DNA from 4 places in the Streptomyces sp. NPDC046915 genome. Region 1 is predicted to be linked to each of the others. Evidence: riboswitches for the same ligand, from Rfam matches in the RefSeq annotation. Region 1 holds a riboswitch; each other region holds the start of a gene.
The links. Region 1 has a riboswitch for cyclic di-AMP ahead of ABZ915_RS38780 (transglycosylase family protein). Riboswitches for the same ligand answer to the same signal wherever they lie in the genome.
Positions count from the first base shown of each region.

Region 2: linked by a shared signal. The riboswitch ahead of ABZ915_RS11330 (M23 family metallopeptidase) and the one ahead of ABZ915_RS38780 (transglycosylase family protein) in region 1 are both predicted to bind cyclic di-AMP.
Region 3: linked by a shared signal. The riboswitch ahead of ABZ915_RS35825 (transglycosylase SLT domain-containing protein) and the one ahead of ABZ915_RS38780 (transglycosylase family protein) in region 1 are both predicted to bind cyclic di-AMP.
Region 4: linked by a shared signal. The riboswitch ahead of ABZ915_RS41915 (LysM peptidoglycan-binding domain-containing M23 family metallopeptidase) and the one ahead of ABZ915_RS38780 (transglycosylase family protein) in region 1 are both predicted to bind cyclic di-AMP.

Region 1 covers NZ_JBEYXB010000021.1:93,964-101,257, forward strand. The annotation lists gene ABZ915_RS38760 (SurA N-terminal domain-containing protein) at 1-416, shown strand, start outside; gene ABZ915_RS38765 (nucleoside triphosphate pyrophosphohydrolase) at 566-1,591, shown strand; gene ABZ915_RS38770 (cytochrome P450) at 1,632-2,927, shown strand; gene ABZ915_RS38775 (transglycosylase family protein) at 3,117-4,139, shown strand; cyclic di-AMP (ydaO/yuaA leader) riboswitch at 4,322-4,506, shown strand; gene ABZ915_RS38780 (transglycosylase family protein) at 4,511-5,203, shown strand; gene eno (phosphopyruvate hydratase) at 5,509-6,816, shown strand; gene ABZ915_RS38790 (septum formation initiator family protein) at 6,937-7,294, shown strand, end outside.
Region 2 covers NZ_JBEYXB010000003.1:669,760-677,053, reverse strand. The annotation lists gene ABZ915_RS11335 (aldo/keto reductase) at 1-570, opposite strand, end outside; gene ABZ915_RS11330 (M23 family metallopeptidase) at 674-1,705, opposite strand; cyclic di-AMP (ydaO/yuaA leader) riboswitch at 1,716-1,882, opposite strand; tRNA gene ABZ915_RS11325 (tRNA-Met) at 2,203-2,276, opposite strand; gene ABZ915_RS11320 (dihydrofolate reductase family protein) at 2,332-3,462, opposite strand; gene ABZ915_RS11315 (MarR family transcriptional regulator) at 3,552-4,067, shown strand; gene ribA (GTP cyclohydrolase II) at 4,172-4,813, shown strand; gene ABZ915_RS11305 (DHA2 family efflux MFS transporter permease subunit) at 4,800-6,218, opposite strand; gene ABZ915_RS11300 (NAD(P)H-dependent oxidoreductase) at 6,235-6,855, opposite strand; gene ABZ915_RS11295 (TetR/AcrR family transcriptional regulator) at 6,981-7,294, shown strand, end outside.
Region 3 covers NZ_JBEYXB010000018.1:8,480-15,773, reverse strand. The annotation lists gene fahA (fumarylacetoacetase) at 1-956, opposite strand, end outside; gene ABZ915_RS35840 (ATP-grasp domain-containing protein) at 1,205-2,452, shown strand; gene ABZ915_RS35835 (NAD(P)-binding domain-containing protein) at 2,536-3,738, shown strand; gene ABZ915_RS35830 (HAD family hydrolase) at 3,846-4,676, shown strand; gene ABZ915_RS35825 (transglycosylase SLT domain-containing protein) at 4,725-5,222, opposite strand; cyclic di-AMP (ydaO/yuaA leader) riboswitch at 5,228-5,407, opposite strand; gene ABZ915_RS35820 (polyprenyl synthetase family protein) at 5,938-6,948, shown strand; gene ABZ915_RS35815 (outer-membrane lipoprotein carrier protein LolA) at 7,285-7,294, shown strand, end outside.
Region 4 covers NZ_JBEYXB010000026.1:94,545-101,838, forward strand. The annotation lists gene ABZ915_RS41895 (MBL fold metallo-hydrolase) at 1-427, opposite strand, end outside; gene ABZ915_RS41900 (Glu/Leu/Phe/Val dehydrogenase dimerization domain-containing protein) at 603-1,781, shown strand; gene ABZ915_RS41905 (TetR/AcrR family transcriptional regulator) at 1,837-2,451, shown strand; gene ABZ915_RS41910 (SGNH/GDSL hydrolase family protein) at 2,621-3,406, opposite strand; gene ABZ915_RS41915 (LysM peptidoglycan-binding domain-containing M23 family metallopeptidase) at 3,607-4,530, opposite strand; cyclic di-AMP (ydaO/yuaA leader) riboswitch at 4,535-4,694, opposite strand; gene ABZ915_RS41920 (alpha-galactosidase) at 5,010-7,082, opposite strand; gene ABZ915_RS41925 (tyrosine-protein phosphatase) at 7,254-7,294, shown strand, end outside.

The sequences.
Region 1 (7,294 bases):
TCACCCGCGACACCCTGCACAACATGGTCCTCGACCGGGTGCTGCACCGCGCCGCGCAGGACCAGGGCGTCACGGTCAGCCGCAAGGAGATCCAGCAGATGCGCACCGGCCTGGAGCAGCAGGCGGGCGGGGCGAAGGGGCTGGAGACGACCTGGCTCCAGAAGTACGGCATCGCGCCCGCACGTCTCGACGACAATCTGCGCCTCCAGCTCGAAGCGCAGAAGCTCGCCACCCAGCTCGGCACGGACACCACCCAGCCCGCGTTCTGGAAGGCCCTGTCCACCGCGTCCAAGGAACTCCACGTCGACCTGAACCCGCGCTACGGCACCTGGGACGTGCAGAAGAGCAGCCGGGTCGACGCGAAGACGCCGTGGGTACGGGAGGTCACGGGGAGCGGGACGCAGGAGACGGCGTAGGTCGGGCGGGTGCAGGCCCGGGTCCGAGCCCGGGGCCAAGCCCGGGTCTGGTCCGAGTCCCGTCCGAGTCCGGTCATACGATCCCACCGTCATCCCCGCCCTGTGGACAACGCGCGAGGCCGCCGGTGGGTGTGCGTTACGTTCGAGGCGTGAACACCACCAGCCTCGAAGACGCGCAGGTACCGGGCCCGGACGCCGCCCCCGGCCGGATCGTCCTGCTCACCACCAGCCACCGTGTCGCGCCCGGACTGCTGTCCTGGCCCGCCTGGCAGGCGCTGCGCGGCGCCGACCGCGTGCTGTGCGCGGACGGCGCCCATCCGCAGCTGCCCTATCTGCGCGAGGCCGGGATATCCGTGGACGAGGCCGCCCCGACCGCCCAGGAACTCGTCGACGCCTGCGCCGGCGGCCACACGGTCGTGGTCGTGGCGACGGGCGAGGGCGAGCCGGCCCTCACGGACGGCCTGGCCCGACTCGCCGGCACCGGCCGGGTTTCCATGCCGGAGCTGGAGCTGCTCCCCGCCTCCTACGACCTGCCCGGGGCCCGCCTCCTCGACCTCGTCCAGGTCATGGACCGCATCCGCGCCGAGTGCCCCTGGTCCTCCCGCCAGACCCACGAGGGCCTGGCGAAGTACGGCATCGAGGAGGCGTACGAACTCGTCGAGGCGATCGAGGCCGGCGACCGCGAGGAACTGCGGGAGGAACTGGGCGACGTCCTGCTCCAGGTCGTCTTCCATGCCCGCATAGCCGAGGAGGACGCCGACGAACCCTTCTCCATCGACGACGTGGCCGGCGGCATCGTCGCCAAGCTCATCCACCGCCACCCGCACGTCTTCGGCGACGCGACGGCCGAGACCCCCGAGGAGGTCAAGGAGCACTGGCTGCGGACCAAGGCGGTCGAGAAGCAGCGCACCTCCGTGACCGAGGGCATCCCCCTCGGCCAGCCCGGCCTCGCCCTCGCCGCGAAGCTGTCCTCCCGGGTACGCATCGCGGGCCTGGACGTACCCCTGCCCCAGGGCGAGGGCATCGGCTACGACCTCCTGGCCCTCGCGACCCGGGCCGAGGCGGACGGCGTCGACCCGGAGGCGGCACTGAGAGCGGCGGCGCGGGCCTACCGGGACGCGATACGGGCCGCCGAGGGCGTGGCGGGGCAGGACCTGTCCGGCGGACAGCCATAGCCCCCGAGGCACGCGCCGGAAACCCGGATACCGTCAAGGGGTGACCAACCAGCCCCACCTCCAGCCCCACCCCCAGGCAGCCCCCGGCGCGCCCGCCCCGGACCTCTTCACCTGGGAGTTCGCGAGCGACCCCTACCCGGCCTACGCCTGGCTCCGGGAGCACGCGCCCGTGCGGCGGACGAAGTTGCCCAGCGGGGTGGAGGCCTGGCTGGTCACCCGGTACGCCGACGCCAAGCAGGCGCTGGCCGACCCGCGGCTGTCGAAGAACCCGGCGCACCACGACGAGCCCGCGCACGCCAAGGGCAAGACGGGGATCCCGGGGGAGCGCAAGGCCGAGCTGATGACGCATCTGCTCAACATCGACCCGCCGGACCACACCCGGCTGCGCCGACTCGTCAGCAAGGCGTTCACGCCTCGCCGCGTCGCCGAGTTCGCCTCGCGCGTGCAGGAGCTGACGGACCATCTCATCGACGGGTTCGCCGCGAAGGGCTCCGCCGATCTCATCCATGAGTTCGCCTTCCCGCTCCCCATCTACGCCATCTGCGACATGCTCGGCGTCCCGCGCGAGGACCAGGACGACTTCCGGGACTGGGCGGGGATGATGATCCGGCACGGCGGAGGCCCGCGCGGCGGGGTCGCACGGTCGGTGAAGAAGATGCGGGGCTACCTCGCCGAGCTGATCCACAAGAAACGCGAGGCGCTCCCGGCCGAACCGGCGCCCGGCGAGGACCTCATCTCCGGTCTCATCCGCTCCTCCGACCACGGCGAGCACCTCACCGAGAACGAGGCCGCCGCCATGGCGTTCATCCTCCTGTTCGCCGGGTTCGAGACGACGGTCAATCTCATCGGCAACGGCACGTACGCCCTCCTCACCCACCCCGGGCAGCGGCAGCGGCTTCAGGAGTCCCTCGCGCGCGGAGAACGGCAGCTGCTGGAGACCGGCGTCGAGGAACTCCTGCGCTACGACGGCCCGGTGGAGCTCGCCACCTGGCGGTTCGCCACCCGGCCGCTCACCGTCGGCGGGCAGGACATCGCACCCGGCGACCCCGTCCTCGTCGTACTCGCCGCCGCGGACCGGGACCCCGAGCGGTTCGCCGACCCGGACGTCCTCGACCTCGCACGGCGTGACAATCAGCACCTCGGTTACGGCCACGGCATCCACTACTGCCTCGGCGCCCCGCTCGCCCGGCTGGAGGGCCAGACCGCGCTCGCCACCCTCCTCACCCGTCTTCCCGACCTCCGACTCGCGGTGGAACCAGCCGATTTGCGGTGGCGTGGGGGGCTCATCATGCGTGGACTGCGTACCTTGCCCGTGGAGTTCACGACCGTCCGGTAATCGACCGGTAAGCGGGAGGGCGGACGGCGCCTTCACAAAAAAGTGACCGACGTTCAACTCTGTGATCTTCACGTGATCTGCGCGGCATTAACTTGTGACAAGTGATCGTCTGCCGATACGTTCACTCGTCAGCGCGGCGCCTCACCGCAGTCGCCGCGCCGGTACTGCTGTCTTGGGAAAGGTCACCGCATGCTCTCCGGGAACGGTCGCCACCGACGCCCCCGTCAGGCTCCGGCCCTCCTCGTCGCGGCCGGAGTGACCGGCTCCGCCATCGCCATCCCGTTGCTCGGCGCATCCGCGGCCAACGCGGCCGACGGGACCACGTGGGACAAGGTGGCCGAGTGCGAGAGCGGCGGCTCGTGGAGCGCCGACTCGGGCAACGGCTACTACGGCGGCCTCCAGATGTCCCAGGGCGACTGGGACAAGTACGGCGGCCTCGACTACGCCTCCACGCCGGACCAGGCCAGCCGTTCGCAGCAGATCTCGGTCGCCGAGAAGATCCTCGCCGACCAGGGCACCAAGCCCTGGGCCACCTGCGCCCTGCTCTCCGGCCTCACGTCGAACTCCGGTTCGGTGGACGTCGACACGGGCGTCGGCGGGTCCGGATCATCCGGTTCCGACAATTCCTCCCATTCGTCGAATTCATCTGATTCATCCGATTCGAAGGATTCCAAGGGGTCCCAGGGGTCCGAGGATTCCTCGAAGTCTTCGTCTGATTCGTCGGAGTCGTCCGATTCCGGCCCCTCGCTGGACGCCTCGTCCTCGCCGAGCCCGGGTGTCGATGCCGGCTCCAAGGGTTCGGATGATTCCGCCAAGTCGGACAAGTCGGCATCTTCCGGCTCCGGGAAGTCCGAGGGCAGCGGCAGCTCGGCCACGGTGTCTCCTGACGCCGATGAATCGGACGATTCGTGGCAGACCGGGGGTTCTTGGAGCCTTGTGGACACCGGGGTGGCCAGCAGTGGTCGTCACCGGGGCGACAATGCGGACGAAACCGTGACAAGCGGTCAGACCGCCACCACCTCCGGCCGGCACGCCGCAGGCGGCTACACCGTCCGCGACGGTGACACTCTCGCCTCCATCGCCGACTCCCTTGGCCTCGAGGGCGGATGGCGGGCGCTCTATGCCGCGAACAAGGGCGACATCGGAAGCGACCCGAACAACATCGCCCCCGGTCAGACCCTGGAACTCAGTGCCGAAACGGGTGCAAAGTAGCGGGAGTTGACGCCCCGTTTTGGGCTTGTTGTCCGCTTTGCTGAAAGTGTGGGATGAGTCTCAGAAGCCCTGATCGTCTTTGAATTTCCGCGGATCGCGTGTCTACGGTCATGACCGCTCGTCAACGCGAGCCCCGGCCGCCGCAACGCCGAATCCTGCCAGCGGCTGCCCGGGAACAGTCGTCGCGTCAAGCGCCGTAGGCAGGAGCGGGGGACCCAAGGTAAGCGCCGGGCCCGGAGGTCGAAAGACCACCGGGGACGGCTAGGGGTGAAGCCGCGCCTCGCACGAGAACCACGCGAGGTGCGGCCGGGCAACTCAACCGGCCCGAACCCGACAGCTCACCTCGCAGGCGTCGGTGAGGGGATCGATCCATGCTGTTTTCCGGCAAGGGCAAGCACCGTCGTCCGTCCAAGGCCGTCCGCGCCATCGCTGTCGCCGGTGTCACCGGCGCCGCCGTCGCCGCCCCGCTGATGGCGGCCGGCAACGCCTCCGCCGCCACCGCCTCCGAGTGGGACGCGGTCGCCCAGTGCGAGTCCGGCGGCAACTGGTCCATCAACACCGGCAACGGCTACTACGGCGGTCTCCAGTTCTCCGCCTCCACCTGGGCCGCGTACGGCGGCACGCAGTACGCCTCCCAGGCCAACCAGGCCTCCAAGGCCCAGCAGATAGCCGTCGCCGAGAAGGTCCTCGCCGCGCAGGGCAAGGGTGCCTGGCCGGTCTGCGGCAAGGGCCTGTCCGGCGCCGCCTACACCGGTTCGAGCAGCGGCTCCTCCAGCTCCTCCAACTCCTCCAGCTCTGCCGGCACCACCACCCGCTCGGCCGACCAGCAGGCCGCCACCCGCTCCTCGGAGCGTCCGGCCGCCAAGAAGACCGTCACCACCCCGACCGGCAAGACGGTCAAGAAGGGCGACGGCGAGTACAAGGTCGTCAAGGGCGACACCCTCAGCTCGATCGCCGAGAAGCACCACGTCGCCGGCGGCTGGCAGAAGCTGTTCCAGCTGAACAAGGACATCGTCGACGACGCCAACGTCATCTACCCGGGCCAGCAGCTGCACCTGAAGTGACACCTGGCTGGTAGTACGACCACAGCGCCCTCATATCCGTGGCCTCCATGATGGAGGCCACGTGAGGGTCACCCCCCCGTCCCCCACGGGGTCCCCCGCTCCGGTGCGTGTTCCCCCGTACGCACCGGAGCGGGGTTTCTTTTTTCTTCCCGCCCTTTGTTCCGTTGGGGAACAATGTGTACCGTCGCCGTGTCCACGGGGCGGTCGGTCGGCTGCCGATGGCCCGGGGACGGTTAGGCTCTAGTCGCAAGGCCCAGCCGCAAGGCACACAGCCCCGCACTTTCAGCGTCACATCCAAGAAGGAGATGCTCGTGCCGTCCATCGACGTCGTCGTAGCCCGGGAAATCCTGGACTCCCGAGGCAATCCCACGGTCGAGGTCGAGGTCGGCCTCGACGACGGCAGCACGGGTCGTGCCGCCGTCCCGTCCGGCGCCTCCACGGGCGCCTTCGAGGCCATCGAGCTCCGCGACGGTGACCCCAACCGCTACCTGGGCAAGGGCGTCGAGAAGGCCGTCCTCGCCGTCATCGAGCAGATCGGCCCGGAGCTGGTCGGCTACGACGCCACCGAGCAGCGCCTGATCGACCAGGCGATGTTCGACCTGGACGCCACCGACAACAAGGGCTCCCTCGGCGCCAACGCCATCCTCGGCGTCTCGCTCGCCGTGGCCCACGCCGCCTCCGAGGCCAGCGACCTCCCCCTCTTCCGCTACCTGGGCGGCCCGAACGCGCACCTGCTGCCGGTGCCGATGATGAACATCCTGAACGGCGGCTCGCACGCCGACTCCAACGTGGACATCCAGGAGTTCATGATCGCCCCGATCGGCGCGGAGTCCTTCTCCGAGGCGCTGCGCTGGGGTGCCGAGGTCTACCACACCCTGAAGAAGGTCCTGAAGTCCAAGGGCCTGTCCACCGGTCTCGGCGACGAGGGCGGCTTCGCCCCGAACCTCGAGTCCAACCGCGCCGCCCTCGACCTCATCATCGAGGCGATCAAGCAGGCCGGCTACATCCCGGGTGAGCAGATCGCGCTCGCGCTCGACGTCGCCGCGTCCGAGTTCTACAAGGACGGCAAGTACGAGTTCGAGGGCAAGTCCCGCTCCGCCGCCGAGATGACGGAGTACTACGAGGAGCTCGTGGCGGCCTACCCGCTCGTCTCCATCGAGGACCCGCTGTTCGAGGACGACTGGGCCGGCTGGAAGGTCATCACCGACAAGCTGGGCGACAAGGTCCAGATCGTCGGCGACGACCTGTTCGTCACCAACCCGGAGCGCCTGGCCCGCGGCATCGAGGAGGGCAGCGCCAACGCCCTGCTCGTCAAGGTGAACCAGATCGGCTCGCTGACCGAGACCCTGGACGCCGTCGAGATGGCCCAGCGCAACGGCTTCAAGTGCATGATGTCCCACCGTTCCGGTGAGACCGAGGACGTCACCATCGCCGACCTCGCCGTCGCCGTGAACTGCGGTCAGATCAAGACCGGCGCCCCGGCCCGCTCGGACCGCGTCGCCAAGTACAACCAGCTGCTGCGCATCGAGGAGATCCTCGACGACGCCGCGGTCTACGCCGGCCGCAGTGCGTTCCCGCGCTTCAGGGGCAACGCCGAGGTCTCCAAGGGCTGACCCCAACCGGTCAACCCCGAGTAAGGCCTAGCCAGTCGTACGTACGTCCCCGTACCCGGTCCCGTACCGTGTCCGGGGACGTACGCACGTAGGAAGCACGCAGGGGAGGCGGAGAGCCAGATGGCCGCGAAGGAACGGGACCGTTTCTCCACCGCGACCAGGATCCGGCTGCTCGGCGAGCAGACGGCGGCCCGGGTCTACCGCTCCCAGACCAAACGGCAGGCCCGCCGTTCCCGGCTCACCAGCCGGGCCGCGCTGCTCGCCCTCGTGGTGTGCACCCTGGTGGTGGCCCTGGCCTACCCGATGCGGCAGTACGTCTCCCAGCGCGCCCAGATCGCGGACCTCCAGCGGGAGAAGCAGCAGGCCAAGGAGCGGGTCGAAGAGCTGCGCGACCTCAAGGCGCGGTGGCAGGACGACACGTACGCCGAGCAGCAGATCCGGCGGCGGCTGCACTATGTGATGCCGGGGGAGACCGGGT
Region 2 (7,294 bases), on a different contig from region 1:
GTCGCGCGAGACGAGGTTGTAGTGCGGCTGAAGTGCCACGTACCGGGCGAGGCCCTCGCGCTCGGAGAAGTCGAGGGACGCCTGGAGGCGCTCGGCCGTGATGTTGGAGGCGGCGATGTAGCGCACCTTGCCCGACCGGACGAGCTCGTCGAGCGCCCCGATGATCTCCTCGACCGGGACCTCGGTCTTGTCGAAGTGGGTGTAGTACAGGTCGATGTGGTCGGTGCCGAGGCGGCGCAGGGAGGCGTCGGCCGCGGCTTTGATGTTGCCGGCGGTCAGGCCCTGGTACTTCGGGTGCTGGCTGACCTTGGTCGCGATGACGACGTCGGAGCGGTTGCCACGGGACTTCAGCCAGTTGCCGATGACGGTCTCCGATTCGCCGCCCTCGTTGCCCTCGACCCACGCCGAGTAGGAGTCGGCGGTGTCGACGAAGTTGCCGCCGGCGGCCGTGTAGGCGTCCAGGACGGCGAAGGACTGCGCCTCGTCGGCGGTCCAGCCGAAGACGTTGCCGCCGAGGGCGAGCGGGAAGACCTCGAGATCGGAATTGCCGAGTTTACGAAGAGAAGCCATGTCTTGATCCAACCACCGCGGCGGCGGTGCGCATTCCGCGACGGACCGGCAGCCCTGACGTCGGGGGGGTGTCGTCAGGGCTGCCGGGGAACGGAGAGGCGCGTCAGGGGGTGAGGCCCTTGCTGTGCAGCCATGCCATCGGGTCGATGCCGGTGGCCTGGCCGCCGGGGTGGACCTCGAGGTGCACGTGCGGGCCGGTGACGTTGCCGGTGGCGCCGACGCGGCCGATGACCTCACCGGTGCTGACCTTCTGGCCGACCTTCACGTTGATCGAGGACTGGTGGCAGAACCACAGCTCGGTGCCGTCGTCGAGGGTGAGGATGGTGCGGTAGCCGTAGGCGCCGGCCCAGCCCGCCTCGGTGATCGTGCCGCTGTGGATGGCCTTGATGAGCGTGCCGGTCGGCGCCGCGAAGTCCAGGCCGGTGTGGTAGCCGGAGGACCACATGGCACCGGGCTGCCCGAAGGTGCCGGTGATCGTGTACGAGGAGGTCGGCAGCGTGTACTGCTTGGCCAGGGCGGCGAGGCGGTCGGCCTCAGCCTGCTTCTTGGCGACGGCCTCGGCCTTGTCCTTGGCGGCGGCGGCCTCGGTGGCGGCTTCCTTCTCCGCCTTGGCGGCCGCGGCGGTGGACTGCTTCTCCGCGGCGGCCACGGCGGCGGCGGTCGCCTTGCCGTCGACCTGGCTCTTCTGCTGCTCGGCCTGCGCCATGATCCGGTTGCGCAGGGCCTCGCCGGCGTCGGTGCCGCCCTGGTCGCTGTCGGCGGTTGCCACGCCGACGTGGGCCAGGCTGGCCTCGGTGGCCTTGGCGCCGTCGGCGTCGTCGCCCAGCAGGGAGCCGACGGAGGGCAGGTCGGGCATGGAGATGTGGACCGGCGGCTTGCCGGTGTTGGCGCTGGCCATGCCGCCCGCGCCGACGGCGGCTATCACGCCGACGCCCAGAACGGTGGAGCTGCGGGCGAGCCCGCCGCCGCGCTGCTTGCTGACGCGGTGCCGGCCGCGTACCGGGGCGAGGGAGTCCTCGGTGGGATTCCACTCCTCCCAGGGGCCCTCGTCGGTGCGGTACTCGCCGTAGCCGAAGGTCTCGGTGCGCTGGCTCGGCACGAACGGGGCTGTGGGGGCAGGCGGGTTGGACGCCACGCGGGCGTGCTCCTTCCTTCCGTAACGCCTACCGGGTTAGCTGACGGGTTCGGAGCAGGAAGGTCTCCTACGCGCGTATACCAGTCGTGAACTCAAGCAGTTCACGGCGGTGTTCGCGTGATTCACCCCAAGGTGGTGGTTCCCCGGTTCCCTTTCGGGATTCGGCATGTGCGCACGGAGCCGTCGCGGGTGACGGCTGGGACGACCGCGCTGCGTTATCGAACGTTAATAGACCTACCTGTCAGTTTCCAAGCCGTTCGGCTTGATCATTATGGTTTTCACAGGAGAACTTATGGGCGATGACCGGTGAAAAACGGGCGAGTTGAGCCGGGCGCGGGGCACCTCAGCAGTCACAGACGTTTTGATGGTTACCCATATGCAAAGCGGAGGGCGCCCGGTGCATGACTGTGCGTGATATCGGGATCAGGAAGCGCTCAGGACCGGGAAAACACTCAGGGCCGGAATCCGTGTACTGGATTCCGGCCCTGAGCCTTCAGTAGCGGGGACAGGATTTGAACCTGCGACCTCTGGGTTATGAGCCCAGCGAGCTACCGAGCTGCTCCACCCCGCGTCGTTGTGTCACCAGTGTACGTCATCCGCGGGACCACTCGCACACTCCTTTTCGATCAGCCCGGCAGGTGCCGGTTCGGCGCCTTCGCGGCCTCCTCGTACTCGGGCAGGACGACCACGTCCACACCCGCGGCCGCCAGCAGCCCGCTCCCGTCTGCGTCGGTGACGAACGTGTCCGGCTCCCGCCAGGCTGTGACCACCCGGCGTACCCCCGCGTCGAGGATCAGCCGGGCGCACGGCGCCGGCCGGGAGGCCCGCCGGGCGCAGGGTTCGAGGCTGCTGTACACCGTGGCGCCGGCCAGCCGCGGGTCGTCGGGCCGGATCTTGGCCAGCGCCGCCTCCTCCGCGTGGACCACGGGATCGTCCCCCTCGCGTGAGTGGCCGCGCGCGAGTTCCGTACCGTCGGTGGCCACCACCACCGCTCCGACGCTGAACGCCGTCTCCGAGGGCGGGCACAGCGCGGCCAGCTCGCAGGCGATCCGCAGCCAGTGGCGGTCGGCCGCGAGGGCCGCCGGGCCGGTGCCGGGCGCGGTCGGCTCGTAGCGCATCAGGACGACGTCCTCGATACGGCGCGTCTCCAGCAGCCGCAGCCGCCCGGCCTGGTAGCCCCCGGGCCCGAAGAGTCGGGGGGCGTCCGGGTCGCCGACGAGGAGGGGGGCCAGGACGAGCTGGAGCTCGTCGGCGAGGCCCTGCCGCAGCAGCTGGGTGTGGATGATGCCGCCGCCCTCGACCATCAGGCGGCGCACCCCGCGCACTGCGTACAAGTGTTCGAGCAGTGCGGGCCAGTCCAGATCCGCGCCCAGCGGGACGACGTCGGCCGCGATGCCCAGGGTGCGGGCCCGCTCGGCGCCCTGGTCGGTCGTGTAGAGGACCTTCTCGCCACCGGTGTGCCAGAAGTTCGCGTCCGGGTCCAGGTCGCCGGAGCCGCTGACGGTGACCTTGAGGGGGTACTCCGCCCGTCCGGCGGCGAGCCGGGCCGCCCGTCGCTCGGCCGAGTTGACCAGCAGCCTCGGGTTGTCGGCGCGGATGGTGCCGGCGCCGACCAGGATCGCGTCGACGGACGCCCGTACCTCGTCGACCCGGTCGAAGTCGGCCGGGCCGGACAGCAGCAGCCGGTCGGGGCCGGTGTCGTCGAGGTAGCCGTCGAGGGAGACGGCGGCGGACAGCAGGACGTACGGACGGGGCATCGACGCGCTCTCTTCGGGAGGCGGGGCAGGGCCGGACTCGGCGGACCCGGGGTCTTGGTTCAAGTTTGAAACAAACCTACACTGGTGGCATGACGACCCGCTGGCTCACCCCCGAGGAACAGCGCGCCTGGCGCGCGTACATCGCCGGCAGCCTGCTCCTGGAGGACGCGATCGACCGGCAGCTCCAGCAGGACACCGGCATGCCGCACCTGTACTACTCCATCCTGGCCAACCTCTCCGAGGCGCCGGAACACAGTCTGCGCATGACCGACCTCGCGGAGAGGTCGAAGATCACCCGGAGCCGGCTGACCTACGCCGTGACCCGGCTGGAGAAGGACGGCCTGGTACGGCGTGAGGGGTGCCCGTCCGACAAGCGGGGCAGCATCGCCGCGCTGACCGACGAGGGGATGGCCGTCCTGGAACGTGCGGCACCGTGTCACGTGGCGACCGTACGGGCCTCCCTCTTCGACCGCCTCAGCCCCGAACAGGTACGGCAGCTGGAGGAGATCTTCAGCTCGGTCGCCGACGCGCTCCAGGGCGAGGAGGCGGGGTCCGCGCCGGACGACGTGCCGTGGCGGCGCCGGTCGCCGAAGTCCTGTTCGTGATCTCCGCACGAGATCCGCGAATCCGTTGCTTCAAATTTAAAGCATGGGGTAGGGTTCCCGGCAACTGCTTCAAATCTGAAACTCCTTGAACCCCGGAGACCCGCATGCCCGACACCCCCGCCGCCACCCCGCGCGCCCGCGTCCGGGTACCGCTGCGCTTCCACGACGGCTACAGCGTCGACGCCGAACTGGTCACCTTCCACGGCCTGACCGACGGCCAGGAGCACGTGGCCGTCGTCCTCGGCCGCCCCGACCCCGGCACCGTCCCGCTGGTCCGCCTGCACTCCGAGTGCCTGACCGGGGACGTCTTCGGCTCGGCCCGCTGCGACTGCGGCCCCCAGCTGCGCGAGGCGGTCGAGCGCATCGCCGACCGCGGTGGCGTCCTGCTCTACCTCCGCCAGGAGGGCCGCGGCATCGGCCTCTACAACAAGCTCGACGCGTACGCCCTCCAGGACCAGGGCCTGGACACCTACGAGGCCAACGCCGCCCTCGGCCTGCCGGAGGACGCCCGCGACTACACGTCGGCCGGCCAGATGCTCCGCGCCCTCGGCATCGAGGAGCTGGACCTGCTCTCCAACAACCCCGACAAGGCCGACCAGCTGCGCGGCCTGGGCCTCGTCGTCCGCGACCGGGTGCCCACGGGCGTCTTCACCACCGCCCACAACGTGCGCTACCTGCGGGCGAAGGTGCTCCAGACCCAGCACACGCTGCCGCTCGCGGAGCTGACGGAACTCAGCGTGGGCTGAGCCGCCCCGGAAGCAGCACCGCGGGCAGCAGGGCCAGGGCCAGCAGCCCCGCCGCGACCGCGTACGCGATCCGGAACCCCGCCGGGTCCGCGCCCACCGTGCCCAGCACCACCGACAGCAGCGCGGTGCCCACCGAGGCCCACACCTGGGAGTTGATGCTCAGCGCGGTGCTGGCGGCGGCCACCCGGTCGCCGGGCAGCTCGCGGGTCGCGGTCGTCATCGTCGGCATCAGCACCATGCCGGAGCCGACGCCCATCACCGCGGCCGAGCAGACCACCCGCCAGGGCGCCACCCCCTCCTGACCGACCTGGAGCGCCCCCAGCGCCATCCCGAGCGCGCCCACCACGACCCCCGCCGCGATCAGCCGCCGCGGCGACACCCGGTCGACCAGCCGCGCGGCGACCTGCATCGCCGTGCCGACGGCCAGCCCGACCGGTGCGGCCAGCAGCCCGGCGGCCGTCGCGGTCATGCCCCGCTCCTGCTGCCAGTACAGCGGCCCGAGCAGCATCGACCCGAAGTAGCCGCAGCCGAACAGCGCGAGCGTGGCGGCCCCGGCGGCGAACGTACGGTCGCGCAGCAGCCGCAGGTCGAGCAGCGGGGCACGGGCGGTGAGCGCACGTCGTACGAAGGCGGCGACGAGCACGGCACCGGCGAGCGCGGGCGCGAACGCGCCGGGCGCGGTGAACTCACCCCGCTCACCGCCCCGGGCGAGCCCGAACAGCAGCAGCGCGAGCCCCGGGGAGAGCGTCAGCAGGCCCGGGACGTCCAGTCCGGGTGGTGCGGATGCCCGCACGGGCCGGTCCCGCGGGAGCAGTTTCCCGGCGAGGATCAGGGCCAGCGCGCCGACGGGCAGGTTCACCAGGAAGATCCAGTGCCAGGAGGCCACGTCGACGAGCCGGCCGCCGAGGACCGGCCCGGCCGCGGGGCCGACCAGGATGGGCAGCCCGAGCAGCCCCATGGCCCGGCCCAGCCGGGCGCGGTCCGCGACCCGCATCACCATCGCCATCCCGACGGGCATGAGCAGCCCGCCGCCGAGTCCCTGCACCGCGCGGAAGGCGATGAGGCTGCGGGCGTCCCAGGCGCAGGCGGCGAGCAGCGAACCGAGGGTGAACAGGGCGAGGGCGGTCAGGTAGGTGCGCTTGGCGCCGATCCGGCCCATCGCCCACCCCGAGGTGGGGATGACCGCGGCGAGTGCCAGCGTGTACGCGGTGGCGGTCCACTGGATCGTCTCCAGCGGCGCGCCGAAGGACTCCGAGAGGCCGCGCATCGCGACGTTGACGATCGTCATGTCGAGCACCGACATCACGGAGCCGATGATCACGACGGTGACGGTGCGGCGGAGCGCGGCGGCGGACGCGCCACCTCGCGCCCCGGCCACCGCCTCGGCGGTCCCGGTCGCGCTCATGTTCCCCGGCCCCCCGTCAGGCCGCGTACGGCCGTTCGACGCGGGCCGTCCGCAACGCCCGCCCCCACCAGGCCAGTTGCCCGAGCATTCCCTTGGCCGCACCGGCGCAGACGGCCGCGTCGCGCGGGGCGCCGTCCTCCCCGAGGCCGGACCACGGCCCGTGCAGGCTGACGGAGTCGCGCACGGTGACGGCGTGCAGTTCGGCGAAGACCAGCCGGAGCTGTTCGACGGCGCGCAGCCCGCCGCCGAGACCGCCGTACGACACGAAGCCGACCGGCTTGGCCTGCCACTGGCCGTGGTGCCAGTCGATGAGGTTCTTCAGGGCCGCCGGGAAGCTGTGGTTGTACTCGGGGGTGATCACGACGAACGCGTCGGCGGCGTCCAGCCGCGGCGAGACGTCCTTCAGCGCGGCGACCGCCTCGGGGTCCGGTGTGCCGCCCCAGCCGGGCATGACCAGCGGCAGGTGGACGTCCGCGAGGTCGACGACGTCGAATTCCAGTCCGTCGTCACCGGCGGCCGTGCCGAGGAACCACTCGGCGACGGCGCTCGCCTGGCGGCCCTCGCGGACGCTGCCGACGATGACGGCGACGCGCAGCGGGGTGGTGGCCGTGCTGTCGGTGCTGTCGGTTGCAGACATGGGTGTCCCCTCGTATCCCTCTTGAGGTGAGCCGCCGCTGCGGCTCCTTCAGGTAAACTACAACGCACGTTGTAACAATTACAACGTGCGTTGTAGATGTGGATCGCGAGGCTGGGAGACGACTGGTGGCCGACAGCAACGAGGACCGGATGGCACAGGCGCGGCGCGAGGTCCCACCGCGCAAGCTGGAGAAGCAGATCGCCATCGCGCGCGCGTCCTGCACCGTCTTCGGCCGCGAGGGCTACACGCGGGCCCCGGTGGACGCGCTCGCCGCCGAGGCCGGCATCTCCACGCGCACGCTCTACAACCACTTCCCCGGCGGCAAGGCCCAGCTCTTCCGTACGGTCGTCACCTGGACCTCCACCGAGGTGCGCGACGCCCAGCTCGCCCGTCTCCACGCGGTGCTGGCCCCCGGCCGCCCACCCCGCCCCGAGGACCT
Region 3 (7,294 bases), on a different contig from region 1:
GCCAGCTGCTGCGCCGACGTCCAGTACATGGTGGAGAAGGGCGGCTCGGAAACCGTGTGGCCGTTGACGGCGATGGAGATCCGCAGGTCGTAGCCGCCGGGCTCCTCGCCGGAGTCGTCCAGGTACGGCAGCGGCGGGTGGGTCCGCTCGGGCGGCGCCACCCGAGCGTCCTCCAGTGCCTCCAGCGGGGTGATCCACGCCGACACCGAGGTGGCGAAGGACTTGCCGAGGAACGGGCCGAGGGGCACGTACTCCCAGGCCTGGATGTCGCGCGCCGACCAGTCGTTCAGCAGGCACAGCCCGAAGACGTGCTCCCGGAAGTCGCCCAGCGCGACCGGCCTGCCCCGCTCCGAGGGCACGCCGACGACGAAGCCGACCTCGGCCTCGATGTCCAGGCGGACGGAGGGCCCGAAGACGGGAGCCGGGTCGGCGGGGCCCTTGCGCTGGCCGGACGGCCGTACGACGTCCGTGCCCGACACCACGACCGTCCCGGAACGGCCGTGGTAACCGATCGGGAGGTGCTTCCAGTTGGGGGTCAGGGGGTCCTCGGCGTCGGGGCGGAAGATGTGGCCCGCGTTCCGGGCGTGGTGCTCGGAGGAGTAGAAGTCGACGTAGTCCGCGACCTCGAAGGGCAGGTGCAGGGTCACCGAGGACAGGGGATGGAACAGCGGTTCGATCGTCTCCCGGTGTGCGGGCACCGTGACCCAGGCCGTCAGGGCCCGCCGTACGTCCGACCACGCCGTACGGCCGGCGGCGAGCAGCGGGTTGAGGGTCGGGTGCGCGAGCAGGGAGGCGTACGGCGAACCGATCGCACGCGCCGCCGCGCCGGCATCGAGCACGTGGTCGCCGAGCCGTACGCCGACGCGCCGCTCGGTCGAGCCGGCGGGGGAGAAGACGCCGTAGGGGAGATTGTGCGGGCCGAAGGGGTCGCCCTCGGGGACGTCGAAGGGGGGCATGGGGTGCTGCCTCGCTCTCATCCAGTGCCATCAATGCGTGCCGTTGCATGTGGTCGGGCCACACGTTACGGGTGAGTTGCATGTCCTGGGCAGCGTGCCGGGTAGTGTCTAAAGAGTTCGCAATGTCCGAATAGGCCTTGTCGGAGGGGCTAATTCCGGCTTAGCGTCCCTTTGGGGGACACGGACGGGGTGGGTCCGGTCCGTAGGGGGGACACGTGGGGGGACCCGTGGCCAGGAATTCCGTCGGTGTGCCTTTCGGCGCGGACAGGGACGTACCGGGACTGATCGTCAAGTTCGGCGACTATCCCCTGCACCATGGCGGCGTCGGCGCCATCCGCAGCCTGGGCCGCCTGGGTGTCCCGATGTACGCGATCACCGAGGACCGCTACACGCCCGCGGCCTCCTCCCGTTACCTGACCCGCGCCTTCGTCTGGCCGACCAGCGGGGCGGAGGAACCGGAGTACCTGGTGGAGGGCCTCAGGCGGATCGGCCGGCGGATCGGCCGCCCCACCGTCCTCATCCCCACCGACGAAGAGGCCGCCGTCCTGATCGCCGAACACCAGGCCGACCTGACGGACCGCTTCCTCTTCCCGCGCGTGGACCCCAGCCTGCCGCGTCGGCTGGCCAGCAAACAGGGGCTGCACGAGCTGTGCGTGGAACACGGCATCGCCAGCCCGCCGGCGGCCTTCCCGCAGTCCTACGAAGAGGTCGTCGCCTTCGCCGACCACGCCCGCTACCCGGTGGTGGCCAAGAACCGGGAGGCGTTCGTCCGGCGTAAACGGCCCGCAGTGAACGGCACCACCAGGATCGCCACCCGCGAGGGCCTGCTCACCCTCGCCCGCGACTGGGGCGAGGACCCCGGCGTGATCCTCCAGGAGTACCTGCCCCGGGAGGACGCCGAGGACTGGATCGTGCACGCCTGCTTCGACGACGACTCCACACCGCTCGCGATGTTCACCGGCGTCAAGGTGCGCTCGTGGCCGCCGCACGCGGGCATGACGGCGAACGCCTACGTCGTCGACAACCCGGAACTCGCCGACCTCGCCGCACGTTTCATCAAGCAGATCGGCTTCAGCGGCATCATCGACCTCGACCTGCGCTTCGACCGGCGCGACGGACAGTACAAACTCCTCGACTTCAACCCGCGCATGGGCGCCCAGTTCCGGCTCTTCGAGAACGAGTCCGGCGTGGACGTCGTACGCGCCATGCACCTGAATCTGACCGGCCGCCCGGTTCCGGAGGGGGAACAGCCGGCCGGCCGCCGCTACATCGTGGAGAACATCGACCTCCCCGCCCTCCTCGCCTACCGTCGCAGCGGCTACACGACGCCGCACGCGCCGGCCCGGGCGAGCGGGACGGAGCTGGCGTGGCTCGCGGGTGACGACCCGCTGCCGTTCCTCACGATGCTCGCGCGCTTCGTGCGACCGGGCGCGAAGCACCTCTATCAGCTGTGGCGGACCAACCGCCGCGGCAGCGGCACCGGTTCCGGCAACTGAGGCCCGCCCAGGGCCGGCTGTCCGGACCGGCGCACGATCCACCACCACGAAGTGACGGAAAACACGTCCTGGGGAGGGACTTCGTGATTCAACCGGTTGCAGTCATCGGTGCCGGGCCATTCGGCCTGTCCACCGCCGCCCATCTGCGGGCGCGCGGCATTCCCGTCCGCGTCTTCGGCGATTCCATGGTCAGCTGGCGCGACCACATGCCCGCCGGAATGCTCCTCAAGTCCACCCCGGTGGCGTCCAGCATCGACTGCCCCCAGCCCGGCCACTCGCTCGTCGACTACTGCGACGCGGCGGGCGTCCGCCGGCTGGTCACCGACGAGGACATCATCCCGGTCGAGACCTTCATCGCCTACGGCGAGTGGTTCCAGGAGAAACTGCTGCCCGACCTGGAGCGGGTGCGGGTGGTGTCCGTGGACCGGGGCGCGGGCGGCGGCTTCGAACTCAAGCTGGACTCCGGTGAGTCGTTCACCGCGCGCGCGGTGGTGGTCGCCACCGGCCTGTCCGGACTGGCCCACCTCCCGGCCGAGCTGGCGTCGGCGGCGCCCGACGGACCCGGCCTGACCGGTCCGGTGTCCCACAGCTCCCAGCACCACGACCTGACCCGGTTCTCCGGCAAGGAACTGATCGTCGTCGGCGCCGGCCAGTCCGCGCTGGAGACGGCGGTTCTGGCCGCTGAGGCCGGCGCCCGGGTACGGGTGGTGTCGCGGGGCCGCGGCCGGGTCGCCTTCGGGGCCCCGCCCTGGAACCAGCCGAAGCTGCGCCCCGAGTCGCCCTTCGGCCGCGCCTGGTCCCTCTGGGCGCTGAGCTACTACCCGCACCCCTACCGCTACCTCCCGGCCCGCACCCGCCACTACCTGGTCCGCCGGGTCCTGGGCCCGCTCGGCGCCTGGTGGCTGCGCGACCGCTTCGAGGGGAAGGTCGAGGTGAAGGAGGTCGAGCGGTTGGCCGGCGCGGACGTCTCCGACGGCAGCCCGGTCCTCACCGTCCGCACCCACGCCGGGCAGACCGTCCAGGTCGCCGCCGACCACGTCATCGCGGCCACCGGCTACCGCGTGGACATCGCGGCCATGGACTTCCTCGGCCATGAGCTGCGCACCCGGCTCACGGTGAGCCGGGGCACGCCCCGCCTGGGTGCGGGCTACGTCTCATCCGTCCCCGGTCTGTACTTCACCGGCCTCCCGGCGGCGTCGTCGTACGGCCCGGTGATGCGCTTCGTCTGCGGCACCGAGTTCGCCTCGCCGCGCCTGGCCAAGCACCTCGCGGCGGCACACGGCTGACGGGCTGCGCCACAGGTCTCGAGATCGCCACCAAGGAGCCCACGGGCGCCACTTGGGGCTGGAAACAGCGGTGAGTCGTGGGGGTGCGGTGTCCGTATTCTCTGATCATGGCCGCACCCCCCGCGTATTCCTCCCCGATCTCCCCTGCGTACTCGCTCGTCGCGACCGATCTCGACGGAACGCTCCTGCGTGGCGACGACACGCTCTCCGACCGCTCCCTCGCCGCCCTCGCCCGGGCCGGGAGAGCGGGTGCCCGGCACCTCGTGGTGACCGGGCGCCCGGCGCCGCGGGTGCGGCCGCTGCTCGACGACCTCGGCTGCACGGGGCTCGCGGTGTGCGGACAGGGTGCGCAGGTGTACGACGCCGGCGCCCACCGCCTGCTGTGGTCGGTCACCCTGGACCGGGAACTGGCGGAGACCGCGCTCGGCAAGATCGAGGCCGAGGTGGGGGAGGTGTACGCGGCCGTCGACCAGAACGGGGTGGACGGGCTCACGCTCATCGAGCCCGGCTATCTGATGCCCCACCCCACGCTGCCCGCCGTACGGGTCCGGCGGCGCGACGACCTGTGGTGCGAGCCGATCAGCAAGGTCCTGCTGCGGCATCACGCCCTGTCGGACGACGAGTTGGCCGCCACGGCCCGCGCGGCCGTGGGATCGCTGGCGACGGTCACCATGTCGGGGCCGGGAACCGTCGAGCTCCAGCCGTGCGGCGTCAACAAGGCGACCGGGCTGGCGCTGGCCGCCGACCACCTCGGGCTGAGCGCCGAACGGGCCATCGCCTTCGGGGACATGCCCAACGACATCCCGATGTTCGAGTGGGCCGCCCACGGTGTGGCGATGGCCAACGCCCACCCCGAGCTGAAGGCGGTGGCCGACGAGGTCACCTCGTCGAACGAGGACGACGGCATCGCCGTCGTCCTCGAAGGACTCTTCCCCTGAGCCGGGGCCCGTTCGAGCGGGGCTCGTTCCCTCAGGGGAGCGGAGCGGTCAGTACGCGCCGAACACGTTGTCGATCGAGCCGTACCGGTGGGCGGCGTAGTTGCAGGCGGCCGTGATGTTCGCGACCGGGTCGTAGATGTTGTACGAGGTGCCGGCCACGTGGTAGCTGGCGAACGTGGGGTCGATGACCTGGAGCAGGCCCTTGGACGGGATGCCCGCGGCCGCGTTGGAGTCCCAGAGGTTGATGGCCACCGGGTTGCCCGACGACTCGCGGATCACGTTGCGGTAGATGCCGTTGTACGTGCCCGGGATGCCCTTCTGCGCCATGATCGCGAGCGACTCGCGGATCCAGCCGTCGAGGTTGTTGGCGTACGGGAGCGTGGTGGCGGCCGCGGGGGCGGCCTTGGGGGCGCTCGTGGTGGTGGCCGCGGAGGCGCTGGTCGCACCGATCAGCGGGAGGGCGAGCACGGCGGCGCCGGTGCCGGCGACGGCGAGCCTGCGGGCGAGGCGGGCGAAGGGGGCACGGTGCTGAGCGGCAGCAGACATGTCGAAGTTCCTCTCCGTCGCCTGCGAGGTGAGCTGTCGGGTTCGGGCTGGGAGGTGCCCGGCCGCGCCGCCCGAAGGCGGTGCGGCTTCACCCCGAGCCGTTCCGGGACGACGGGTGTCGCCCGGACCGGCGGCAAACCTGGGTCCCCCGCTCCTGCCGTGAATGAGTTCGTCGATGGGTGTGACGGGCGGCGGCAGGATTCGGCGTTCCGCCCGACGGCCGGGAACGTATGCGAGAGCACATGTCCTGAACAAGCGGCGGATTCACACAAAGTCCTAGTTGACCTTGTTGTGAGGCGTATGAGGCGCTTGATCCTTTGCGTCTGCCAACCCTCAACTGGCCAATGGCGCCAAGCGGTGTGCCCGTGCCGGACGGTGGGGTGCTCCGTTCGGCCGACGTGACCCAATTCACGGAATAGCAATCACGGCAAATAGGACATGAAGGGCGCCGCTTTGGGTAGCGCATCGAGCGTGGGAGCGGAAGGCGAACTGCTCCAAGCGGCGCAGTCATGTCGTACTTCCGGGTAAGTCGATAAATATCTGTGCTTATCGGCCGATCGAAAACATAACGGGCGTGATCCGATAGCGCCCGGCCTGTAACAGTGGGCGCCCTCGGTGATCGAAAGCTGACCGGATACGCTGACTTGAGTGAGGGCAGCGACCTATCGACAAACCGTGTAATCGCCAGCAGGCACCAGCAGACAGGAGACCCCTCGTGACCGTCGTCGGGCCGTTCGGGCTTAGCGTGCGGGACCAGGCTCTGGAAGCCGATGTCCAGGCCGGATTGGCGGCTGTCGAGGAGGGACTGCTCGAAGCCACCAAGAGTGAGGTCCCCTTCATCACCGGGGCCGCCCAGCACCTCGTGCGCGCGGGCGGGAAGCGGTTCCGGCCGCTGCTCGTGATGCTCGCGTCACAGTTCGGGGACCCGTACGCGCCGGGAATCGTGCCCTCGGCCGTCGTCGTCGAGCTCACCCACCTCGCGACGCTCTACCACGACGACGTCATGGACGAGGCCGCGGTGCGCCGCGGAGTGGACAGCGCGAACACCCGCTGGGGCAACTCCGTCGCCGTCCTCACCGGCGACTTCCTCTTCGCCCGCGCCTCCCAGATCCTCGCCGACCTCGGCCCCGAGGCCGTACGGGTGCAGGCCCTGGCGTTCGAGCGGCTGGTCACCGGGCAGATCCTGGAGACGGCGGGGCCGCAGGACGGCCGCGACCCGGTCGAGCACTACCTGGACGTCCTCGGCGGCAAGACCGGCTCGCTGGTGGCGGTCTCCTGCCGCTTCGGCGCCATGATGTCCGGGGCCGACGAGACCGTGGTGGACGTACTGACCCAGTACGGCGAGCGGCTCGGCGTCGCCTTCCAGCTCGCCGACGACGTACTGGACATCGCCTCCGACTCCCACGAGTCCGGCAAGACCCCGGGCACCGACCTGCGCGAGGGCATCCCCACCCTGCCCGTGCTGCGTCTCAGGGAGCGGGCGGCCCGGCTGGGGCTGGCCGAGGACATCGCCCTGTGCGACCTGCTCGACTCCGACCTGACCGACGACGCCCGGCACGCCGAGGCGCTGGCCGCGCTGCGCGCCCACCCCGCGCTGGAGCAGGCACGCCGGGACACCGTGCGCTACGCGGAGGACGCGCGGGCGGCGCTGGCGCCGCTGCGGGAGTGTGACGCCAAGGCGGCACTTCTGCAGCTGTGCGACGCGGTGGTGCACCGGGCTGGGTAGGTGCCCGGCGTTTGCCTGGGCCACGCTGGGGGCTGCGCCCCCAGACCCCCCTTCGGCCTGAACGGCCTCGTCCTCAAACTCCCCCAGAGGGGGGCACCCCCGGACGGGCTGGTAAAGACACCGGCATGACCCCTACGGGTCGGAGGACATCCCGCCTCCCCGTGTCATACCGGAGGCGTACATCGAGTTGCCTCCCGGGTCTGACGCATCCTCACGGCCGATTTGGTGAGATGGAAACCACGGAAATCACCACTCCTCACCGATTCGGGTGAGAATGGCGGCTCAGGGTTTACGAGGGTGAGGGCAGCCGCCGCCGACGACGGAGGTAAGGCACACATGGCACCGT
Region 4 (7,294 bases), on a different contig from region 1:
GCAGCGGCACCGGGTGCAGCCGCTTGGGCCCGGCGAACGGGAACGGGGAGCAGCGCTCGCCCCAGACCGGGTCGAACAGCACGCGCTGCCCGTCGATCTCCGCGAGCACGCTCGAGTGGCCCATCCAGGTCAGCCGCAGCCCGGTGGCGGGCGGCCGGGCGAGGTCGGCGAGCGTGGTGGGGTGCACCGGGACGGTGCCGTGCGGGGAGCGCCGGGGGCGGGTGTCCTTGTCGAGGAAGACCTTCGCCAGGTCCAGGGTGGAACCGGAGGGCCGGGTGCGGGCGGTGCCTCCGGGGTTCTGGAAGACACCGTCCTTGAAGTGGGGCGATCTGCGGATACGGGCCAGGCGCTCACCGCCGGGCTCCGCGCCGAAGGCCGCGGGCCGCAGCGTGCGCAGCCCGGAGCTCAGGGAACCCAATCCGGTCACGGTACCTCCAGGTGGAGTCGGCGAGGTCATTCATTATGGTCGGCCCGTTCCGACAACCGGGGACGGGGTCCGGTTGTTCCTTGCCCCGCCGGCCGGAGCCCCGATATCGTCGGACGCTTCACTGTACTGACCGGCCGTTCAGTAGACGGTCCGGCAGCCGTTCCCGGGAGCCCGTATGACGACCCCACTGATGTCGCTGGTCTGGACGGACCACGTCACCGGACGCCAGGGGTTCCTGGTCGTCGACCGGCTGGTACGGGGCGTGGCCAGCGGGGGCTTGCGGATGCGGCCCGGCTGCACTCTCGAGGAGGTGACCGGGCTCGCCCGCGGCATGACCATGAAAGAGGCCCTGCACTACGACCCCGAGAGCCGGTACGTGCCCCTGGGCGGCGCCAAGGGCGGCATCGACTGCGATCCGCGGGACCCCGGGGCGTACGGGCTGCTGGTGCGCTACCTGCGCGCGATGCGGCCGTACGTCGAGAGCTGCTGGACCACCGGTGAGGACCTCGGCCTCACCCAGGACCTGGTCGACCGGGCCGCCGCCGAGGCGGGGCTGGTGTCGTGTGTCCAGGCCGTGTACCCGTTGCTCGACGACGAGGCGGCGGCCCGGCGGCGGCTCGCGGACGCCTTCGCCGTCGAGGTGGACGGCATCGGCCTGGACGAACTCGTCGGCGGCTGCGGGGTGGCCGAGTCGGTGCTCGCCGCCCTGGACCGGGCCGGGGTGCCCCGTGCGGGCACGCGGGTGGCGGTGCAGGGGCTGGGGACCATGGGCGGGGCGACGGCGCGGTTCCTCGCGCGCGCGGGCCTGCGGATCGTGGCCGTCGCCGACATCAAGGGCACGATCGCCAATCCGGCCGGTCTGGACGTGGAGGCGCTGCTCGCCGCGCGGGACGCGTACGGCACCCTGGACCGCGCGGTGCTGCGTCCCGGTGACCGGGAACTGCCGGGCGAGGCCTGGCTGTCCGCCGAGGCGGAGGTGCTGGTGCCGGCGGCGGTGTCGTACGCGATCGACACGGCCGGCCAGGAGCGGATCACCGCCCGTTGGATCGTCGAGGCGGCCAACATGCCGGTGCTGCCGGAGGCGGAGGGGCTGCTGTCCGCGCGCGGGGTGACCGTGCTGCCCGACGTGGTGGTCAACTCCGGTACGAACGCCTGGTGGTGGTGGACCCTCTTCGGGGACATCGGCCCGGACGCCGAGGAGGCCTTCGCGTACACCCGGCGCTCGATGCGTGCCCTGGTCGGCCTGATGCTCGCGCGCGCGGAGGCCGACGGCACGACTCCCCGGGCCGCCGCGCACGCCCTGGTGGCCGACCGGCTGCCGGTGATCGCGGAGCGCTTCGGCTGGTACCGCTGACCGGACGGCCGGACTGCGCCGCTGCCGTGACCGCGTGAGCGATTAGGGTGACGGCGTGGCGAGAGTGCGGTTGAGCGTGGCGGAGCGGCGGGAGGAGCTGCTGCGGGCTGCCGTCGAGCAGATCGAGGCGCGGGGCGTGGCGGCGGTGCGGATCGCCGACGTGGCCGCGGTGCTCGGTGTGAGCAACGCGCTGGTGCTGTACCACTTCTCGACGAAGGAGAAGCTGGTCGCCGCCGCCTTCGCGCACGCGGCGGAGGGCGACCTCGCGCATCTGCGGGGGCTGCTGGGCCGTCGTACGTCCGCGCTGCGCCGGCTGCGGGCCGCCGTGCGCTGGTACGCGCCCACCGGCCAGGCCAAGGGCTGGCGGCTGTGGATCGAGGGCTGGGCGGTGGCGCTGCGCGAGCCCGCCCTGCGGGAGGTCACCCGCGATCTGGACCGCCAGTGGAAGGCGGCGATCGCCGAGGTCATCGCCGAGGGCGTCGAGGCGGGCGAGTTCGACTGCCCGGACCCCACCGCCACGGCCCTGCGCCTGACCGCCCTGCTCGACGGCCTCGCCGTCCAGCTGACGTCCTACGCCGGCGCGGTGCCCCGGTCCCGCGCCCAGGCATGGGTGAACGAGGCCCTGGCCCGGGAACTGGGCCTGGACCGGGAGAATCTGACGCAGCCGTGACGCTCCGCGCGGGCGACGCCCCGACGGGGTGTACCGGGCGGCGGCAGGGCGGCCGGGGCATCGCTCCCGCCCGCGCATGACCGCGCTGCCCGGAGGCCGTACGGCACCGCAGCCCGCTGCCGTACCGCCTTCGGACAGCGCCACCGCCGAACCCCCGGAGGGAACCCGCTCAGGCCACCGAGGCGATCCGCGTCCTGATGTCGTCCGGGGACAGGGCGCCCTTGGCCGTCACGTGGTCGCCGGAGGACTCGCCGCGCAGGCGGCGGCCGATCCACGGGACCAGGTACTCGCGGGCCCAGTGGACGTCGTCGCGGCGGATGTCGAGCGTGCCCCGGGGCGGGAGCGGCGGCCAGGGCTGCTCCGGGTCGGCGGGGACCTCCACGCCGAGCACCTCGCCGGCCCGCAGCGCCACGCGCGTGTGCCCCTCGGGCGAGAGGTGGAGCCGGTCGTGGTCCCAGGCGCGCCGGTCCTGGACGGTCCTGAGGGACCACAGGTCGAGGACGGGACAGCCGTACCGGTCGGCGATGGCCCGGACATGGCCGTTGTACGTGGCGATCTTGCCGCGCAGATGCTTGAGCACGGGCACGCCACGCGTGTCGAAGCCGGTCGTCACCATGACGGTGCCCGCGACGGAGGTGAGCTGTGCCACCGCCAGCTCGAAGCGCTCGGCCACCTCGTCGGGGTCGGTGCCGGGCCGGATGATGTCGTTGCCGCCCGCGCAGAAGGACACCAGGTCCGGGGCGAGTTCGACGGCGCGCGGGAGCTGGTCCGCCACGATCTGGTCGAGCAGTCTGCCGCGTACCGCAAGGTTCGTGTACCTGAAGTCGCCCTCGGGCCGCCGGTCCGCGAGGAGGACCGCGAACCGGTCGGCCCAGCCGACGAACGCCCCGTCGGGGCCGGGGTCGCCCACGCCCTCGGTGAAGCTGTCCCCCACCGCCACGTACGACCCGATCACTGATCTGTTGTCACTCTTCGAATCGTCTGCCACATCGGCCCATGATTCACCTTTCGATGTGACCTACGCGACCGTAATACGGGGTTGACGGACGGTGAGATAAGCCACGGCACCGAAAGGCGCCGGACGGGAATACGCCCGGGTACACCGAAGGCCGGACCCGGGGATCAGGGGTCCGGCCTCCGGTGGTCCGAGTGCCGTCAGGCGACGGCGACGCCGTGCGAGCGGAGGTAGCCGACCGGGTCCACGTCCGAGCCGTAGTTCGGCGTGGTGCGGATCTCGAAGTGCAGGTGCGGGCCGGTCACGTTGCCGGTCGCGCCGGAGAGGCCCATCTGCTGCCCCGCGGCCACGGTCTGCCCGGCCGAGACGGAGATCGAGGAGAGGTGGCCGTACTGCGCGTAGTAGCCGTCGGCGAGCCTGATCACGACCTGGTTGCCGTAGGCGCCGCCCCAGCCGGCGGAGACGACCGTGCCCGCGCCCACGGCCTTGACGGAGGTGCCGGTCGGGACGACGAAGTCGACGCCCGTGTGGTAGCCGCTGGACCACATGCCGCCCGGCACGTGGTAACCGGTGCCGACGGTGCCGCCCGACACCGGGAGGGTGAAGCCGGTGGCGGCGTTCGGCGCGGCGGCGGGCGCCGGCCGGGTCCGCGTGGCCGACCGCGAGGCCGGGGGCGTGGTCGCGTGCGAGGCGGACGAAGTCTTCTTCGGGGCGGCGGACTTGGCGCTCGTGCCGGTCCCGGCGGCCTTCTCGCCGAGGGTCAGCTTCAGGCCGGGGTGGATCAGCGAGGGGTCGCTGCCGACTGCCTCGCGGTTGTCCGCGTAGAGCCGGTGCCAGCCGCCGCGGACGTTCTGCTCGTCGGCGATCTTCGCGAGCCAGTCGCCCGACCGCACCGTGTAGGTGTGCGCGCCCGCTTGCGCGGCGGCGGCCTTCTTCTCGGCCACCGGCACGGCCTGGACGGCCTTCTCGGAAACGGAGTCCTTCGCGGTGGCCGCGGAGGCCGCATGGGCACCGGTGGCCCCCATGAGGGGCAGCGCCAGCGCGGCGCCGCCGGTTCCGGCGACGGCGATGGAGCGGGTGAAACGCCGGTTCTTGGGACGGCGGTGCTTACCCTTCGCGGGCATGGCGAATTCCTCTCCGGCGCCTGCGAGGTGAGCTGTCGGGTTCGGGCTGGAGCTGCCCGGCCGCGCACGGAGCGCGGCTTCACCCCTAGCCGTCCCGGAGACCGGGACAGGCAGTCGTACCTGGTGGGTCCCCCGCTCCTGCCGTGCACGGGTGAGTGTGTCCGAGCTCCGGGCGGCGGCAGGATTCGGCGTTCCGTCCGGATTGGTGGCGAACGTAAGCGAGCGGGACGCGACGGGACAAGCAGAAGATTCCCTCTGTCCGCGTTTCGCTTGATCCGTTACGGGAGTTCCCGGTCACCCTCCGTGAATTCCCTTCTTCCCCGCCGCGTCAAATCGCCGGAAAACCATGCGGATTACGTGAACATGACGCACAACGGACGGTCACCAATATGACCCTCCTCACCACTCGACCCCCATGACCCCCTATTTCAGAATTAGTTCCAATAAAAGTAATGAAGGGCCTCATTCGGGCAGATTACTCAGATACGACGCAGACGGAGAACCGCCGCATCGAAGTCACCGCGCAACCCCGTGCGCAGCCCGTGGTGCAGCAGGACGGCACCTCGATGGATTTCGCCCGTTTCGCGGCATTCGTACGATGCCGTGGGGTCGAGGCCGCGCAGCCGCAGCGCGGGGACCGGCTCGCCGTACCGCTGCGCCTGGAGCCAGGCGAGGACGACCGTCTCGTCCCCGAGGACGTACTGCACCGCGCTCAGCCCGCCCTCCGGCGGCCGCAGCCGATGGAGGTCGCCGCGCTGCACGACCGGGCGGATCTCCTTGTAGAGCTCCACCCACTCCCGGGCCTCGGCGAGCTCCTCCTCCGTCCATTCCGAGAGGTCGCCACCGACGCCGAGGACCCCGGCCATGGCGCTCACGAAGCGGAACTTCAGGGCGCTGACCCGGCCGTTGAGCTGGGTGTTCGGGCTGTCGGTGACCCAGGCGGCCATGACCCGCGCGGGATGGATCTGGCTGAAGCCGTGCTGGATGGCCAGCCGGTCGAGCGGGTCGGTGTTGTCGGAGGTCCACACCTGGTCCGTACGGCTCATGACACCGAGGTCGATCCGGCCGCCACCGCCCGAGCAGGACTCGAAGGCGACGCGCGGGTGGGCCGCCCGCAGCCGGTCGAGGAGGCCGTACAGGCCACGGACATGGTCCACCCACAGTCGCTGCGGGTACGGTTCGCCGGGCCAGCCGGCGTCGGTGAAGCAGCGGTTGAAGTCCCACTTCACATAGTCGACCGGGGCGCTGGAGAGAAGCCCGTCGAGCTGCTCCCAGAGGTACTGCTGGACGTCCTCGCGGGCGAGGTTGAGGACGAGCTGATTGCGGAATTCCGTCCGCTTCCGTCCGGGTTGGAACTGCACCCAGTCGGGGTGGGCGCGGTACAGCTCGCTGTCCGGGTTGACCATCTCGGGCTCGACCCAGATGCCGAACTGCATACCGAGGGCGTGCACATAGTCCGCGAGGGTCCCCAGGCCGTTCGGGAAGCGGTCGGGGTTGGGCGTCCAGTCGCCGAGACCGGCACGGTCGCTGGTGCGGGCGCCGAACCAGCCGTCGTCGACCACGAACAGCTCGACGCCGATCGCAGCCGCCCGCCGGGCGAGGGTCGCCTGCTGCTCCTCGGAGATGTCGAAGTTCGTCGCCTCCCAGGAGTTGAACAGCACGGGCCGGTCCCGGTCGGCGTCCGGGATGACGTACGCCCGCTGGTAGGCGTGCCAGGCACGGCTGGCGCCGCCGAAGCCGCCGTCGCTCCACAGGCCCGCGAAGACGGGCGTGGTGTACGACTCCCCCGGCGCCAGGGTCAGCAGACCCGAGTCGTCGTAACCGGCGCCGCCGGTGATCTGCACCCGCGCGTCGGGGAGCTGGGCGACCGCGATCCGCCAGGACCCCGACCAGCCGAGGGCGCAGCCGTAGACCTCGCCGTGCTCCTCGCCGGCGCCGGTGTCCAGGGCGATCCAGGGCAGGTGCTGGTGGCCGGTGTGGCCGCGGCGGCTGCCGATGATTTTGTCGCCGTACGTGAGCGGGGCGCTGGTCAGCCGGGACTCGGCGGCCCAGCGGCCGTGCAGCTGGGACAGCCGCCAGCCGTCCCGGTCGGGCAGGGTCCAGGTGGCGGCGTCGGCGCGCAGCAGCTCCACGCGCGCGTCGCCGCCGTTGCCGACGGTCACCCAGCGCTCGACGACGTCCCCGCGCATCCGGTAGTGGAGCGTGACGGCCAGTCCGCCGTCCCTGAAGCGCAGCCGCAGCTCGTCGCCCTCGGTGTCGTACGCCTCGAAGGTCCACTCGGTGCCGCGCCGCTCCTCGGTGCGCACGGACAGTGCGGGCCGGACGAAGCGGGGGCCGCCCTCCACCGGGTACTCCTCGCGGCCGTCGAGCGGGGACTCGAAGGGCCAGTAGCCGGGCAGCGGACGGACGGCGAGGGCCTCGGCGTCCGCGAGCGCGATGCGCGGGCCCCAGTGGAGGTGGAGCAGTTCGTGCGCCTCCGTCAGATGCAGCGCGTAACCGCTGGTGGGCCCCGTCAGGAGCCACGTACGACCGTTTTCGGCGATGTCCACCATCGAACCCTCACAGGTGTCAACAGATCCGCTCACGCACCAACATCATCAAGGTCTTCCGGCCCCGGAGGCAACGCCTGTGGACAACTCATTGCCTGAGAAAACCGATGTCGTATCGTCGACAGCGTGCCCGCCGGCGAGCCGCGACGGCGGGAGCGACCGCAAGGAGCCCACGTGACGCAGCAGGTCCCGTCGACCGAGCCGGAGCTGACCGG